DNA from 4 places in the Streptomyces sp. NPDC034111 genome. Region 3 is predicted to be linked to each of the others. Evidence: riboswitches for the same ligand, from Rfam matches in the RefSeq annotation. Region 3 holds a riboswitch; each other region holds the start of a gene.
The links. Region 3 has a riboswitch for cyclic di-AMP ahead of ACZ55A_RS12570 (transglycosylase family protein). Riboswitches for the same ligand answer to the same signal wherever they lie in the genome.
Positions count from the first base shown of each region.

Region 1: it holds a riboswitch for cyclic di-AMP, as region 3 does, so the genes downstream of both, ACZ55A_RS32115 (M23 family metallopeptidase) here and ACZ55A_RS12570 (transglycosylase family protein) in region 3, are expected to answer to the same signal.
Region 2: it holds a riboswitch for cyclic di-AMP, as region 3 does, so the genes downstream of both, ACZ55A_RS10650 (C40 family peptidase) here and ACZ55A_RS12570 (transglycosylase family protein) in region 3, are expected to answer to the same signal.
Region 4: it holds a riboswitch for cyclic di-AMP, as region 3 does, so the genes downstream of both, ACZ55A_RS31505 (M23 family metallopeptidase) here and ACZ55A_RS12570 (transglycosylase family protein) in region 3, are expected to answer to the same signal.

Region 1 covers NZ_JBVIST010000021.1:124,615-128,790, forward strand. The annotation lists gene ACZ55A_RS32105 (M16 family metallopeptidase) at 1-508, shown strand, start outside; gene ACZ55A_RS32110 (M16 family metallopeptidase) at 547-1,929, shown strand; cyclic di-AMP (ydaO/yuaA leader) riboswitch at 2,139-2,295, shown strand; gene ACZ55A_RS32115 (M23 family metallopeptidase) at 2,308-3,108, shown strand; gene ACZ55A_RS32120 (GntR family transcriptional regulator) at 3,283-3,972, shown strand.
Region 2 covers NZ_JBVIST010000003.1:285,762-289,937, reverse strand. The annotation lists gene ACZ55A_RS10660 (C40 family peptidase) at 1-156, opposite strand, end outside; gene ACZ55A_RS10655 (hypothetical protein) at 481-834, shown strand; gene ACZ55A_RS10650 (C40 family peptidase) at 969-2,120, opposite strand; cyclic di-AMP (ydaO/yuaA leader) riboswitch at 2,128-2,310, opposite strand; gene pcrA (DNA helicase PcrA) at 2,762-4,176, shown strand, end outside.
Region 3 covers NZ_JBVIST010000004.1:103,268-107,443, reverse strand. The annotation lists gene ACZ55A_RS12575 (LysM peptidoglycan-binding domain-containing protein) at 38-1,087, shown strand; cyclic di-AMP (ydaO/yuaA leader) riboswitch at 1,340-1,506, shown strand; gene ACZ55A_RS12570 (transglycosylase family protein) at 1,514-2,173, shown strand; gene eno (phosphopyruvate hydratase) at 2,507-3,787, shown strand; gene ACZ55A_RS12560 (FtsB family cell division protein) at 3,925-4,176, shown strand, end outside.
Region 4 covers NZ_JBVIST010000020.1:114,204-118,379, reverse strand. The annotation lists gene ACZ55A_RS31515 (hypothetical protein) at 1-288, shown strand, start outside; gene ACZ55A_RS31510 (aldo/keto reductase) at 353-1,318, opposite strand; gene ACZ55A_RS31505 (M23 family metallopeptidase) at 1,529-2,671, opposite strand; cyclic di-AMP (ydaO/yuaA leader) riboswitch at 2,683-2,828, opposite strand; gene ACZ55A_RS31500 (DUF2332 family protein) at 3,119-4,176, shown strand, end outside.

The sequences.
Region 1 (4,176 bases), on a different contig from region 3:
GCTGACCGTCCTGGGCGGCGGTGAGTCCTCCCGGCTGTACAACCGGCTGGTGCGCCGCGACCGCAGCGCGGTGACCGCCGGCTTCGGCCTGCTGCGGCTGGCCGGCGCGCCCTCACTGGGCTGGCTGGACGTGAAGACCTCCGGCGGGGTGGCGGTCCCCGACATCGAGCGCGCGGTCGACGAGGAGCTGGCCCGCTTCGCCGCCGAGGGCCCGACCCCGGAGGAGATGGAGCGCGCACAGGCCCAGCTGGAGCGCGAGTGGCTGGACCGGCTGGCCACGGTCAGCGGCCGCGCCGACGAACTGTGCCGTTTCGCCGTCCTGTTCGGTGACCCGCAGCTCGCCCTGACCGCCGTGCAGCGCGTCCTGGACATCACCCCCGAGGAGGTGCAGGCGGTCGCCCAGGCCCGGCTGCGCCCCGACAACCGCGCGGTGCTGGTCTACGAGCCCACGGAAACCGCTGAGCCCACCGACGCCGCCGACACCGAGGAAGGGGAGGCGGACCAGTGAGCGACGCCACGACCCGCGCAGACTCCGCGATGAGCACCATGGACTTCCACCCCCAGCCCCGGGGGGGCGCGCCCAAGCCGTGGGCCTTCCCGGCCCCGGAGCGCAGCCAACTGCCCAACGGGCTCACGCTGCTGACCAGTCACCGCCCCGGCCAGCAGGTCGTCGCCGTCGAGATCAACCTCGTCGCCCCGCTGGACGCCGAGCCCGAGGGCCTGGACGGCGTCGCCACGATCATGGCGCGCGCCCTGTCCGAGGGCACCGACAAGCACGACGCCGAGGGGTTCGCCGCCGAGCTGGAGCGCTGCGGCGCCACCCTGGACGCGCACGCCGACCACCCCGGCGTACGGGTCTCCCTGGAGGTCCCGGCCTCCCGGCTGACCCGGGCGCTCGGCCTGCTCGCCGACGCGCTGCGCGCCCCCGCCTTCCCGGACAGCGAGGTCGAGCGGCTGGTGCGCAACCGCCTCGACGAGATCCCGCACGAGCTCGCCAACCCGGCCCGGCGCGCCGCCATGGCGCTGTCCAAGGAGCTGTTTCCGGCCACGTCCCGGATGTCGCGTCCCCGGCAGGGCACCGAGGAGACCGTCGCCCGTATCGACGCCGCGGCCGTCCGGGCCTTCTACGCCGCCCATGTCCGGCCCGCCACGGCCACCGCGGTCATCGTCGGTGACTTCACCGGCGTCGACCTGGACGCGGCGCTCGCCGGCACCCTCGGCGCCTGGAGCGGCTCCACGGCCGAGCCGCTGAAGGCCGCGCCGATCACCGCCGACGACACCGGCCGGGTGGTGATCGTGGACCGCCCCGGCGCCGTCCAGACGCAGCTGCTCATCGGCCGCATCGGCGCCGACCGGCACGACCGGGTCTGGCCGGGCCAGGTCCTCGGCACGTACTGCCTGGGCGGCACCCTCACCTCCCGTCTGGACCGCGTGCTGCGGGAGGAGAAGGGCTACACCTACGGGGTGCGCGCCTTCGGTCAGGTATTGCGCTCCACCGCCCCCTCGTCCCCCGAGGGGGCCACGGGCGCCGCGCTGCTGGCCATCAGCGGCTCGGTCGACACCGCCTCCACGGTCCCCGCCCTGGACGACCTCTGGAAGGTGCTGCGGACCCTCGCGGCAGAGGGGCTGACGGACGACGAGCGGGATGTCGCCGTACAGAACCTCGTCGGGGTCGCGCCGCTCAAGTACGAGACCGCGGCGGCCGTCGCCGGCACGCTCGCCGACCAGGTGGAGCAGCAGCTACCGGACGACTTCCAGGCGCAGTTGTACGCCCGGCTCGCGGAGACCGGCACGGTCGAGGCGACCGCGGCGGTGGTCAACGCCTTCCCGGTGGACCGGCTGGTGACGGTCCTGGTCGGGGACGCCGCGCAGATCGCCGAGCCCGTCAGGTCGCTGGGCATCGGCGAGGTGACGGTCGTCAGCGGCTAGCACCTTCACTTGACGGCAAGTCAGTTACGCATGCGGATCCCGTGGCGCCCGCCCGCCACGGGATCCGCCGTATGTCCGTTTTATGGCGGCTGGTTGCGGCGGTTCTTGTGGCATCCCGCACAAAAAACCGGTTCTGTTTGCCGATTGAAAGTTGCCCCGTTTAGCGTCGGTCCGGCTGTTCGTCACAAGTCCGCCACAACAGTGGCACCGGACAGTCATCGCCGAGTCCCCGTACGGCGCGAGCCAGGGGAGCCGGGGACCCACACGTCCCTTGGGGTGAATCGGACTCCTCTCCGGAGGAGCCCGTAGGAGACCTTCCTGCTCCGAACCCGTCAGCTAACCCGGTAGGCGAGAAGGAAGGAAAGGACCAGCCAGTACATGGCGTTCATCCGTGCCACCGGGAAGCACCGCGGTGCGAGCCGCTCCGCTCGCTCCACCCGCAAGATCGCCGGCATAGCCGGCCTGGCGGCCTCCGGCGTGGTCGCCTCCGTGGCCTCGCCGGCGCTGGCCGCCACGGACCAGGCGCCCGTACACGACACCGGTCTCCAGCGGGCCGTGGTCCTCGGCGACGAGGCCGCCGACCGCCTCGAGGCCCAGGCCGACGCACAGCAGGCCGCCGCCGAGGCCGCCGCCGCGAAGGCGAAGGCCGAGGCCCTTGCCAAGAAGCAGGCCGACGAGGCCAAGCGGCGCGCCGAGGCCGCCCGGAAGAAGGCCAAGGCCGAGCGCGAGGCCAAGGAGCGCGCGGCCCGCGAGGCCGAGCGCAAGCGCCTCAACGCCTTCGTCGCCCCGATCGCCGGCTCCTACGTCTCCACCGGCTACAAGGCCTCCAGCAGCCTGTGGTCCTCCGGCAGCCACACCGGCATCGACTTCCACGCCGCCTCCGGCACCTCGGTCCACGCCGTGGGCGCGGGCACCGTCGTCGAGGCCGGCTGGGGCGGCGCGTACGGCAACAACGTCGTGATCAAGATGCACGACGGTACGTACACCCAGTACGGCCACCTGTCGTCCATCGGCGTCTCGGTCGGCCAGACCGTCACACCGGGCGAGCAGATCGGCCTCTCCGGCGCCACCGGCAACGTCACAGGCCCGCATCTGCACTTCGAGGCCCGCACCACGCCGGACTACGGCTCGGACATCGACCCGACCGCCTATCTGCGCTCGCACGGCGTCAACGTCTGACGGACCGCACGCCGCACCCGCCGCACCGGATCGCCCGATGACGGACCCGTGCGCTGGCCAAAATATATCCATGAATAACAGGAGTCCGTCGGAAAAGCCGTCCCGGTCGAATAGAGTCACGGAAATGCCGCCAACCGGCGGCGTTTCCAGGGGATTACGGCGGAGGCACGGACGATGCGAGGCCATATTTCCGCGCATGCAGTGTGCACGGCGATTCGCGAGGACATTGTCTCCGGTGCACTGGCGCCGGGGAGCCGGCTGATCGAGGAGATCCTGGCGGCGCGTTACGGCGTCTCCAGAGTCCCGGTCCGCGAAGCGCTGCGCACCCTGCAGTCGGAGGGCTTTGTCACCACCCGCCACCACGCGGGCGCGTGCGTCGCCGAGCCCACCGAGCAGGAGGCCGCCGACCTCCTCGACATCCGCGCCCTGCTGGAGCCGCTGGGCGCGGCCCGCGCCGCCGCCCGCCGCAGCCCGGCCCATCTGAAGGTGCTGCGCGGACTGGTGCGGCTCGGGCGCGAGCGGGCCCGCCACGGCAACCCCGCGGACCTGCGCCAACTGGACGGCTGGTTCCACGAGACGCTCGCCCAGGCGGCCGGCAGTCCCAGCCTGACCGCGCTGCTGACCCAGCTGCGGCGCAAGATCGAGTGGATGTATGCCGTGGAGCCCCCGGCCCGGTCCGGCGAGTCGTGGGACGAACACGGCGCGGTGCTGGACGCGGTGGCCCGGGGGGACGCGGAACGGGCCCGTGCCCTGATGGCGGCCCACATCGAGCGCTCCCTCCCGGTGTACCGGCTGCGGCGCCCCGCCGAGCCCGAGGTGAGCGATCCGAAACGGTCCGTCAACACGGCGCGCGCCCGCTCTTAACAATCGCCCCGTATACAAAGGGGTGCGGGGCGCGGAATGCATTTGCCCAGTGGTGGGCCGATGTCTCGTATCGCGTCGGATTTCCGGCCTGCGCTGCCGCGCCTCATCGCGCGCCTATTCGCGCGTCTATTTACGGTGCCTATTTGTGTGCCCATTTTCCGCTACCACGCCTGAGCGCCGGACGGTGCGCGCCTTTTCTTTCCC
Region 2 (4,176 bases), on a different contig from region 3:
TGCCTGGCCGGTGCCGTCGAAGGTGGTGGCGGTGGCGGCACCCGCGAGGGCGAGGGTGGCGGCCGTACGGGCGGTGCGCGCGGTGCGCGAGCCGCCGGTCAGCGAGGCGAGCGGATGCTGCCTGGGCTTGCGGTGCGAGGCCACGGTGGCCGTCACTTCCTTCCCTTCGGGCCGTGGATCCGGCGGCGGTCCGCCACGAGGCAGCGGACCGCCGCCGGACCTCTCGGCGGGGTGGCCGACGGAGCACCGGTACACGTCCGGCGATGGCGGGGAGTCGGCCACCTGGAGGAGGACGCTAAGCCCGGACGTCTCGCGAATGAGCCCGATTGCCCGGCATTGTTCGCATTCGACCGCCAGCCGGTACGCGCGTGACCACGGCGGCGCCGCCTGCACGCCGGGACCGGTCTGCCCTGACCGAAGCGGCGATTGCGGACGCCCTGCCCGGGAGGCCGTGCTATACGGCGGCTACGATCCAGCACTATGGACGTAGTAACCAATATCTTCGTCGGGCTGCACATCATCGGCATCGCGGCCCTGCTGGGCGGCTTCCTGACCCAGATGAAGGCGATGAGCGCGGGCACCGCCCGCTTCGTGCCGGCCATGCTGCACGGAGCACTGACGATGCTCGTCACCGGCATCGTGCTGGTCGGCCTCAACCAGGCCCAGGACCACCCGGTCAACAACATCAAGATCGGCATCAAGATGGCCGTACTGGTGGTGATCCTCGCGCTGGTCTACGTCAAGCGGGACGAGGAGACGGTGGACAAGCCGCTCTTCGCCGCGGTCGGCGCGCTCACGGTCGCCAACATCTTCCTCGCGGTGCTCTGGACCTGAGCGGCCCGCCGCTCCGGCGGAGCGCCCACGCACACCGCGCGGTCATCGTCCCCGGATCCGGGAACGACGGCCGCGCGGTGGCGTGTGGGGGGTGACCCGTGGGGGGTGGCCTGAAGTGGGGCGCGGGCCGCGGCTCAAGCCGGGCGGACGCTCCCGTAGATCGGCATGTAGTAGATCGACTCCTCCCGGACATTGGCGCCCGGCTTCGGAGCGTGGATCATCTTGCCGTCGCCTATGTACATCCCGACATGGCTGATGTCGTCGTAGAAGAAGACCAGGTCACCGGGTTGCAGATCCTTGGTCGCCACCCGCTCGCCGACCTTGACCTGATCCCAGGTCGTCCGCGGCAGATCCACCCCGGCCGCCTTCCACGCCGCCTGCGTCAGCCCCGAGCAGTCATAGGAACTCGGGCCGGTCGCGCCCCAGACATACGGCTTGCCGATCTGGGCGCGGGCGAACGCAAGGGCCTTTTCGGCCTGGGTGGACTGCGAGCCCCCGGTGGAGCCGCCGTCGCTGGTGCCGCCCCCCGTCTGACCGCCGCTCGTACCGTCGCCGTCCTGCTGCCGCTGGCGCTCCCGCTCCTGCTGCCGGCGCGCCTCCTCCTCGGCCCGGCGCTTGGCCTCGGCCTCCTTCTGACGCTCCAGCTCCGCCAGCCGCGCCTTCTCCTGCGCGGTCAGCCGCGACAGCAACTGCCGGGCCTCGGCCAGCTTCTGCTGCACGGACTGCTTGGACGCCTTGAGGGAGCTCTGCGACCTCTGCAACTGCTCCAGACTGCGGGTCGCCTCGGCCCGCTGGCGCGCCGCCGCGGCCGCCTGCTCCTGGTAGTCGGTGACCGCCTGCTTCTGCCGGCTGGTCAGCCGCTCCATGAGGTGACTGCGGTCGAAGAACTGCTGCGGGTCCTTGGCGAGCATCAGCTGCGCCGTCGGGTTCATCCCGCCGGTGCGGTACTGCGCCGACGCGAAGGTGCCCAGCTCCCGCCGGGAGTCGTTCATCCGCTGCGCACGCTTGGCCGCGGCATCGAGCAGGCCGTTGACGGTCTCGCGCTGGTGGTCCGCCCGCTCCTTGGCGGCGTTGTACTTCTGGGTGGACACCTCGGCCTGGCGGTAGAGCCCGTCGACCTTCTGCTTGACCTCTTCGATGGTGGGCCGGGGCGCCCTGGGGGCCGCGTCGGCGGACTGCGAGAGCAGGGTGACCGAGGCGAGGGCGGCGGTGGTGATCCCGGCCGCCGTACGCCGGCCTCCGGGCGAGGTCAGAACACTGGTGCGCGGCTTGCGATGGGACGCCAAGGCCGGCAACTCCTTCCGTGGACCGCCTACCGGGTTAGCTGTCGGGTTCGGGCGGTGTCGCTGACGGAAGGCTTGCCCTACGGTCCGCGCGTCCGCCTGGACGGGCGCAGGACCGATTCACCCCGGTGGTGCTGGTGGGTCCCCGGCTCCGGATGCCTCGTGGCAGGGCCGGACTCGGCGCGGGCGGCCCGTGCGGACGCTGTCGTCCACGGGGAGGCGGGCTGCCTGAGCGAGGACGTTAGCCAACTCGTGTGGCTCCTGTGAAGGCTGATGTTCGATATGCCCGAAACCTTTTCGTGACCTGAACGCGATGCGGGGGTTGTTGCGGCAGATGTCGGTTTCGGGATACGTGCTGCTGCTGCCGCCGCTGCCGGACCCGACCCGATCCGACCCGGCCCGCCGTACCGCCCCGGCCCGCCGTCGCGACCCGGCCCGCATCGTCCCGAGCCGGTCTGCCCCGTCCCGTCCCGACCCGGTCCGCCCCGGCCCGTACCGTCCCGGCGTACGGCCGCAGCGACAGGACGACGCCAGGCCCCTGACCTGCCGCCGCCCCCCGTAACACCGGGCACGTCCCGTAAACCGGCGGGCAATCCCCCACTCCGCCGCACGCTGTCAGTGCGGCGGCCTAGACTCGGTGGGCGATGAGCAGCCTCTTTGACGACAGCTTCCTGGCGGACCTCGGCCACAAGGGCGAGGAGGAGCACCCGCCGCCCCCCGAGGACGAGCACGAGCCGGCCCCGGAGGAGATCCCCGCCGACCTCTTCGGCGGGCGCTTCGACGTGCCCGTGCCCAGGGAGGCGTACTACCGCGACGGCGCCGCCCGCCCGGCCGTCGACGCCGCGGCGCTGCTCGAGGGACTCAACGACGAACAGAAGGCGGCCGTGGTGCACACCGGCAGCCCGCTGCTGATCGTCGCCGGCGCCGGCTCCGGCAAGACCCGGGTGCTCACCCACCGCATCGCGCATCTGCTCGCCGAGCGCCATGTCCACCCCGGCCAGATCCTCGCGATCACGTTCACGAACAAGGCCGCCGGGGAGATGAAGGAGCGCGTCGAGGAGCTGGTCGGCCCCCGCGCCAACGCCATGTGGGTCTCCACCTTCCACAGCGCCTGCGTCCGCATCCTGCGCCGCGAGTCCAAGAAGCTGGGCTTCACCTCCTCCTTCTCGATCTACGACGCCGCCGACTCCAAGCGCCTGATGGCCCTGGTCTGCCGCGACCTCGACCTCGACCCCAAGCGCTTCCCGCCCAAGTCCTTCAGCGCGAAGATCTCCAACCTCAAGAACGAGCTCATCGACGAGGAGACCTTCGCAGGCACGGCGGCCGACGGATTCGAGAAGACCCTCGCCGAGGCGTACGCGATGTACCAGGCGCGGCTGCGCGAGGCCAACGCCCTGGACTTCGACGACATCATCATGACGACGGTCAACCTCCTCCAGGCCTTCCCCGACGTCGCCGAGCACTACCGCCGCCGCTTCCGCCACGTCCTCGTCGACGAGTACCAGGACACCAACCACGCCCAGTACACCCTCGTACGCGAACTCGTCGGCACCGGCACCCCCGAGATCCCCGCCGCCGAACTGTGCGTCGTCGGTGACGCCGACCAGTCGATCTACGCCTTCCGCGGCGCCACCATCCGCAACATCCTCCAGTTCGAGGAGGACTACCCGGACGCGACCACGATCCTGCTGGAGCAGAACTACCGCTCGTCGCAGACGATCCTCTCCGCCGCCAACGCGGTCATCGAGCGCAACGAGAACCGCCGCCCCAAGAACCTCTGGACCGACGCCGGCGCCGGCCCCAAGATCACCGGCTATGTCGCCGACACCGAGCACGACGAGGCACAGTTCGTCGCCGACGAGATCGACCGGCTGACCGACGCCCGCGACGCCAAGGCCGGCGACGTCGCCGTCTTCTACCGGACCAACGCCCAGTCCCGCGTCTTCGAAGAGATCTTCATCCGGGTCGGGCTGCCCTACAAGGTCGTCGGCGGTGTGCGCTTCTACGAGCGCAAGGAGGTCCGGGACGTCCTCGCGTACCTGCGGGTGCTCGCCAATCC
Region 3 (4,176 bases):
CCCCCGTCAGGCACCGGCCATCTTTGTCACGGCGGGAGTGACCGGCGCAGGCCTAGCTCTGCCCCTGCTCTCCGCCGGTGGTGCACACGCCGCCGACACCGCGACCTGGGACAAGGTCGCCCAGTGTGAGAGCGGTGGGGTCTGGAGTGCGGCCTCGGGCAACGGCTTCTACGGCGGGCTCCAGCTGACCCAGGAGATGTGGGACGAGAACGGCGGCGCCGCCTACGCCTCGCGCCCCGACCTCGCCAGCCGCGCCCAGCAGATCGCGGTGGCCGAATCGATCCTGGACGACCGCGGCCCGGACGCCTGGCCCAGCTGTGCGGTGAACGCGGGCCTGACCCAGGACGGTCAGGCGCCGGAGGTCGACCCGGGCAACACCAGCATGCCGCTGCCCGACCCGGGCGACGAGGAGGGCTCCTCCGACTGGTCCGACGGGTCCGGGGCGCACGACGGGTCCGGCGACAGCCGGTCCGACGAGCCGTCCGACGCGACACCCTCGCCCTCGGACTCCGACCCCTCGGACTCCGCCGACTCCGACGACGCCTCCCACCGCGGCCACGACCGCACCCAGGAACCGTCCGACTCCGCGACGCCGGACGACGAGGGCAAGGGCAACGGCGAGGGGACCGGCAGCGACGGCGAGGACGGCAGCGACGGCGCCTCCCCCTCCGAGGACCCCTCCGACTCCGCCGACCCGTCCGAGTCTGCCGAGCCCTCCGAGTCCGGCGACCCCGCCGAGTCCGCCGACCCGTCCGACGACGGCAGCCGTACGGACACCGCCGGCACCCCGCACGAGACGCCCGCCAAGGGCCGGCACCGCGGCAATGTGGACGACAGCGAGCGGGACGGCGGTGACCGCACCTCGGGCCGGCACGCCTCGCGCGGCGGTGACGCGCACCGTACGGACCCGGCGGACGACGGCGACTACACCGTGCGCAAGGGTGACAGCCTGTCAGCCATCGCCGCGGCCCATAGTCTGCCCGGCGGGTGGAACGCGCTCTACGAGCGCAACGAGGGCGTCATCGGGTCCGACGCGGATCTGATCCACCCAGGTCAGCAGCTCGATCTCGGGCACACCGCAGGGTAGTTCGCAGCCTTCGCCCCGATTTGGCGAAAGTGAGACAAGGGTCTCTTTGCGCCTGGTGAACCCCGGTCCGTCCGGACTCGTCGGACCGGGCCCCACCTGCGGATATGTGACCAACTCGTGATCAAAAGCGGTCAACTTGGTTCAGATGGTGGGGTTTGAACATCAACAGGGTTACTGCTTACGGTCATGACCGCTCGCCAAAGCGGGCCCCTGTGATCACACGCCGAATCCTGCCGGTGATCGCAGGCAGTTGACGCGCAAGCGCCGTAGGCAGGAGCGGGGGAACCAAGGTAAGTGCCGGTCAGGACCGTGAAAGCGGGTCAGCCGGCTTGGGGTGAAGCAGGTGCGCCACGCGCACCGGCCGGGCACTCACAGCCCGAACCCGACAGCTCACCTCGCAGGCGTCGGTGAGGAAACGAACGAACCATGCTGATCAACAAAGGCAAGCACCGTCGTCCCTCCAAGGCCGCCCGCGTCGCCACCCTCGCCGGTGTCGCCGGTGCCGCCGTGGCCGTCCCGCTGATGGGCGCCACCTCCGCCTCCGCCGCCTCCGTCGCGACCTGGGACAAGGTCGCCCAGTGCGAGTCCGGCGGCAACTGGTCGATCAACACCGGTAACGGCTACTACGGTGGCCTCCAGTTCTCCAACTCCAGCTGGGCCGCCGCCGGCGGTACCCAGTACGCGCCGCGTGCGGACCTGGCCACCAAGGCCCAGCAGATCGCCGCCGCCGAGAAGCTGCTCGCCATCCAGGGCCCGGGTGCCTGGACCTGCGCGGGCGCCGGCGGCCTCACCTCCGGTGGTCCCGCCGCCGACGTCGACACCGGCTCCTCCGCGCAGACCAAGTCCGCGCCGCAGAAGAGCGACGACGCGGTGAAGAAGACCACCCCGGCCGCCAAGACCGAGAAGGCCCAGCCGGCCCCGAAGAAGTCCAACGGCCACGGCAACTACACCGTGAAGGCGGGCGACACCCTCGCCAAGATCGCCAAGGCGCACGGCACCAACTGGAAGTCGCTGTACGAGGCCAACAAGTCGGTCATCGGCGGCAACCCGAACCTGATCTTCCCGGGCCAGAAGCTCAACGTCTGAGCCGTCCCCGCACCGGAGCCGACCGGACCCGGGCGGCGGGTCCAGGCCCGGTGCGGGTCACCTTCCTCCTGAGACAGCCCCGCCCGGCGCGCCGTTCCCTCAGCGCGCCGCGGCGGGGTTTCTCCGTGCGCCAGCGCGTGGCCGGGGCTGTGACCTGCCACGTCCAGCGATTTTTCCCGTTACGCGAACAATGCAGCTAAATCTCCGGCGAACTATGCCTTTGGGAAGATTTTCGGGCCCTTCCGTCCCACAGAGCGGGCCGAGGGGCAGTGGATGCACCCGGGGCCGTTAGGCTCGTGCCGGAGAACTCCAGACACCCATGAAGGAGACAACGTGCCGTCCATCGACGTCGTCGTAGCCCGCGAAATTCTCGACTCGCGAGGTAATCCCACGGTCGAGGTCGAGGTCGGCCTCGACGACGGCAGCACCGGCCGTGCCGCCGTGCCGTCCGGCGCCTCGACCGGCGCCTTCGAGGCCATCGAGCTCCGCGACGGCGACCCGAACCGCTACCTCGGCAAGGGCGTCGAAAAGGCCGTCCTGGCCGTCATCGAGCAGATCGGCCCGGAGCTCGTCGGCTACGACGCGACCGAGCAGCGGCTGATCGACCAGGCGATGTTCGACCTGGACGCCACCGACAACAAGGGCTCGCTCGGCGCCAACGCCATCCTGGGCGTCTCCCTCGCCGTCGCGCACGCCGCCTCCGAGGCCAGCGACCTCCCGCTGTTCCGCTACCTCGGTGGCCCGAACGCGCATGTCCTGCCCGTCCCGATGATGAACATCCTGAACGGCGGCTCGCACGCCGACTCCAACGTGGACATCCAGGAGTTCATGATCGCCCCGATCGGCGCGGAGTCCTTCTCCGAGGCGCTGCGCTGGGGCGCCGAGGTCTACCACACCCTCAAGAAGGTCCTGAAGGAGCGCGGGCTGTCCACCGGCCTCGGTGACGAGGGCGGCTTCGCCCCCAACCTGGGCTCCAACCGCGAGGCCCTGGACCTCATCCTGGAGGCCATCAAGCAGGCCGGTTACGCCCCCGGCCAGGACATCGCCCTCGCCCTGGACGTCGCCGCCTCCGAGTTCTACAAGGACGGCAAGTACCTCTTCGAGGGCAAGGAGCGCTCCGCCGCCGAGATGACGGAGTACTACGGGGAGCTGGTGGCGGCCTACCCGCTGGTCTCCATCGAGGACCCGCTGTTCGAGGACGACTGGGCCGGCTGGAAGGTCATCACCGACAAGCTCGGCAGCAAGGTCCAGCTGGTCGGCGACGACCTGTTCGTCACCAACCCCGAGCGCCTCGCCCGCGGCATCGAGGAGGGCTCCGCCAACGCGCTGCTGGTGAAGGTCAACCAGATCGGCTCGCTGACCGAGACCCTGGACGCCGTCGAGCTGGCCCAGCGCAACGGCTTCAAGTGCATGATGTCGCACCGCTCCGGTGAGACCGAGGACGTCACCATCGCCGACCTCGCCGTCGCCACCAACTGCGGCCAGATCAAGACCGGCGCCCCGGCCCGCTCCGAGCGCGTCGCCAAGTACAACCAGCTGCTGCGCATCGAGGAGATCCTCGACGACGCCGCGGTGTACGCGGGCCGCTCCGCCTTCCCGCGGTTCAAGGGCTGACCGCAGGCCAGCCCTGAGTGCCTTGCGCCCCAAGGCACCACAGGAGAGCAACGGCGCAGCGAAGCGAAGCGTCCCCGGCACCGGTCCCGTACCGTTGCCGGGGACGTACCTGCTTCAGCCAGTGAAGGGGAGACGACGTGCCCGCGGACCGGTTCTCGACCGCGACCCGACTCAAGGCGCTCGGCGAACAGGCCGCCGCCCGCGTCTACCGCGCCCGCCCGGCCCGCCGCAACCGCCTCACCGGCCGCGCCGCCCTGCTGGCGCTGGTGATGTGCTCCCTGGTCGTGGCGCTGGCCTACCCGATAAGGCAGTACGTCTCCCAGCGCTCGGACATCGCCGACCAGCGGCGTAAGGCACAGGACGCCGGTGCCGCGCTGGACCGGCTGCGC
Region 4 (4,176 bases), on a different contig from region 3:
ACAAGTGTGGTGGCGGCGAGTGGGCTGCTCGGCGGTTACGGCGTAGCTCGCTGGACCAAGAAGAGGCCGTTGGGTGGGGTGGCGCTTGCGGCGGCGGGGGCCGTGGCGGCCAAGGGGTGGCAGGAGAAGGCAGGGGCGAAGACGGCGGCGGCCTTGAGCGGGGCGTATGTGGCGGCGTTTGTGGGGTCGCACCCGTTGGCGAAGAAGATCGGGGCCTGGCCTTCGGTGTTCGCGGTGGCGGGTGGGGTGGCGCTGGCGTCGTGGGCCCTGGCCGACCGGAAGGCGTAGCGGGTCGGGCGGTGAGTTGCGGAGGGCGGTCGCGGAGTGGTGTGCGCGACCGCCCTCTGCTGTGTCAGGCCGACGCCTCGGTCAGGAGGTTGAGTTCGGGCTCCGTGAGGGTCAGCTCGGTGAGGGCCAGGAGGGCCGGGAGCTGGTCCAGTGTGCGGGCGCTGGCGATGGGGGCGGCGACGGTGGGCTGCGCGGCCAGCCAGGCGAGGGCGACGGTGGCGGGCTCGGCCTCGTGGGCGGTGGCGACCGTGTCGAGCGCCTGGAGGACGCGGCGTCCGCGGTCGGTGGCCAGGTGCTTGGCGGCCTTCTCCGAGCGGGCGCTGTCGACCGTGCTGTCCGGGCGGTACTTGCCGGTCAGGAAGCCGGAGGCGAGTGCGTAGTACGGGACCGCGGCGACGCCGTGGCGGGCGGCGACATCGGCGAGTTCGCCCTCGTAGGTGTCGCGGGAGACCAGGTTGTAGTGCGGCTGGAGGGCGACGTAGCGGGCCAGGCCCTCGCGGTCGGAGAAGGCCAGGGACTCCTCCAGGCGCCGCGCGGAGATGTTGGAGGCGGCGATCTCGCGGACCTTGCCGGCCTTGACGAGGTCGTCGAGGGCGGTCAGAAACTCCGCGATCTCGACCGATTCGTCGTCGTAGTGGGTGTAGTAGAGGTCGATGTAGTCCGTGCGGAGGCGGGTGAGGGAGGCGTCGACCGCGGACTTGATGGTGGCGGCGCGCAGGCCCTTGTGGTCGGGGTGGGCGCCGACCTTGGTGGCGATGACGACGTCGGAGCGATTGCCGCGGGCGGCCAGCCAGTTGCCGATGAGGGTCTCGGATTCGCCGCCCTCGTTGCCCGGCACCCAGGCCGAGTAGACGTCGGCGGTGTCGATGAAGTTGCCGCCGCCCGCCACGTACGCATCGAGCACGGCGAAGGACTCGGCTTCGTCGGCCGTCCAGCCGAAGACGTTGCCCCCGAGGCAGAGCGGCGAGACGGAGAGCGAGCCGAGGGGCCGGCGGTGACGAGGGGGGTGGGAGGAGTGTGTCGCGGTCATGCGTAGGTGCAGCGTTGGGGGGAGGGGAGTTATTCCCGGTGGTTCCGGAGGTGTCCGGTGCATCGGTAGGGATTCCCCGGGCCTCCAGGGCCGCCAAGGCCTCCGGGCCCTCCAGCGCCTCCGGCGGGATTCCCGTTGTTCCCAAGGGCGTTCATGCCCCTGGGAACAACCCGGCTCCCCCGACGACCGCCGCCGTCGTCCTCGGACGCCTCAGACGTTGACGCCGTGCTCGCGCAGCCACGGCATCGGGTCGATCGGGTCGCCGGCGTCCGGGCGGACCTCCAGGTGGAGGTGCGGGCCGGTGACGTTGCCGGTGGCGCCGACGCGGCCGATGACGTCGCCGGTGTTGACCTTGCCGGAGGTCTTCACCATCGAGGACAGATGGCAGAACCAGAGTTCGGTGCCGTCGTCGAGGGTGAGGACGATGCGGTAGCCGTACGAACCGGCCCAGCCGGCCTGGGTGATGGTGCCGGAGTGCACCGCCTTGACGGGCGTGCCGGTCGGTGCGGCGAAGTCCTGTCCGGTGTGGTCGGCGGCCCAGCGGTCGCCGGCCTGGCCGAAGCTGGCGGTGAGCGTGTAGGAGGACACCGGGGTGATGAAGCTCTTCGCCAGTTGGGCGAGGCGTTCGGCCTCCGCCTTCCGGCGGGCCTCCTCCTCGGCCTTCCGCTTGGCCTCCAGCTCCGCCGCCTTCTTGGCGGCCGCGGCCTGCTCGGCGGTCTTCTGGGCTTCGGACGCGTCCGTGGCGGCCCGCTTGAGGGCGGCGCTCTCCGCGGCCTCGCGGGCCTCCTCCTCGGCGGCGCCCTGCTGGGCGTCGGCCTGCTGGAGGATGCGGCTGCGCAGCGCCTCGCCGGCGTTCGTACCCGTACCGGAGCCGCCCGTCTGGACGGCCTGGGTGAGCGGTCCGGACCCGCCGGCGCCCGAGGCCTCGACGGCGGAGTCCGCGCCCGCCTGCGCGTCGGAACCGCCGTCGGATATGAGATCGCCGACGCCGGGCAGCGAGGAGGCGTCCGGCAGGTTCTCGGAGAGGTCGTGGGCCATCCCGCCGATGTCCGGCATCGAGATGGGGACCGGCGGGCGATCCTCGGCGGTGGCCATACCGCCCGCGCCGACCGCCGCGATGACGCCGACGCCCAGCACCGTGCCGCCGCGGGCGAAGCCGCCGCCGCGCTGCCTGGCCACCCGGTGCTTACCGCGTACGGGCCGGACGGAGTCCTCGGTGGGGTTCCACTCCTCCCACGGGCCGTCGCTGTCGATGTCCGCACCACCGCCCGCGTAACCGTGGCCCTGGAAGGCTCCTCGGTCGTCGAGTTCGTACGCGGACGGAGCCTCGGGGGCAGGCCTGTTGGACGCCACGGGGGCGCACTCCTTTCCTTCCTTCTCGCCTACCGGGTTAGCTGACGGGTTCGGAGCAGGAAGGTCTCCTACGGGCACCCTCTGGCGGAGGCGTCCGATTCACCCCAAGGTGGTGGTTCCCCGGTTCCCTTGGTGCAGTTCGAGGTGCTGGAGGTGCGTGAAAAGCGCGTACGGGATTCGGCGTCGGCGCGCGGTGCCGCCACTTGCGACGGCTGGGACGACCGCGCTGCGTTATCGGACAGTAATAGAGGTCGTGGCCATTTTCCAAGCCTTCCCGGGAATCCTTATGCGCCGCGCACAACAAGGGTGTGGAATTTTTCCGCCACCATGACCACAAAACGGGCGAGTTGACCGCTCAACGCTAAACGATCTCGGCTTGATTGTGCGTCAGTTGTTATGCGGAGGGGTGCCCGCCGATTACGGAACGTGAGAGCGTAACGTCGGATCATGGCCGTCAACGTCGAGCGCACCGGAAATGTCGAGAGCCTCGCGAACGCCGGGCACCGCACCGCACGCGGCGTCCCTCGCAGCAGTGCACAGGAGGTGGCACTGCGGTACCGCGAGTTCTCGTGGCAGGAAGCCCGCGGACGGTCCGACGCCCATGAGGAGTTGAGCGCACGGATCGGTCACGACCCGGAACTCTGCGACCTGTTGTCCGGGTCCCTGCCGGCCGGCAACAAGCAGCAGCCGAACCTCCTGCTCGCCGCCGTCCGCCATCTCGACGGCCCGCACGCGGAACAGGGCCCGCGCGGCGAGGCGGCGTACGGCCGCTGGCGCGAGTGGACGATCCGGCACTGGGACGAGGTGCGCACGGTGATCATGCAGCGCGCCACCCAGACCAATGAACCGGCCCGCTGCGCCACCCTGCTGCCGCTGCTCGCCCGGCTGCCGCAGCCCTTGGCACTGCTGGAGGTCGGCACGTCGGCCGGACTGTGCCTGCATCCGGACCGCTATCGGTACCGGTACGAGTACGCGGACGGGGAGGCGGGGGCGGGCGCGAACGCGAACGCGGACGGATACGGGTACGACGGCGCGAACCGGTACGGGTACGGGGACGGATACGGGCACGAGGGCGGCGGGGCGGCGGGCGTTCGTCGGGCCGTCGAGGTCGGGGCGCCGGGAAGTCCGGTGGTGTTCGGGTGCCGTACGGACTGGGCGGCCGAGGAGCTGCCCGGCCGGCTGCCGGAGGTCGTCTGGCGGGCCGGGATCGATCTCCAGCCGCTCGACCCGGTTGCCGAACCGGACGATCTGCGCTGGCTCCAGGCGCTCGTCTGGCCCGGTGAGGAGGGGCGTGCGGGGCGGCTGACCGCGGCCGTCGAAGCCGTACGCACGGCGCCGCGGCCGCGGATCGTCCGCGGCGATCTGATCGAGGAGCTGCCCGCGCTCGCCGCCGAGGCACCGGCCGGGGCGACGTTGGTCATCTTCCACAGCGCGGTGCTGAACTACCTTCCGCCGGCCCGCCGCGAGGAGTTCGCCCGGCTCGTACGGTCGCTGCTCGACGGGCG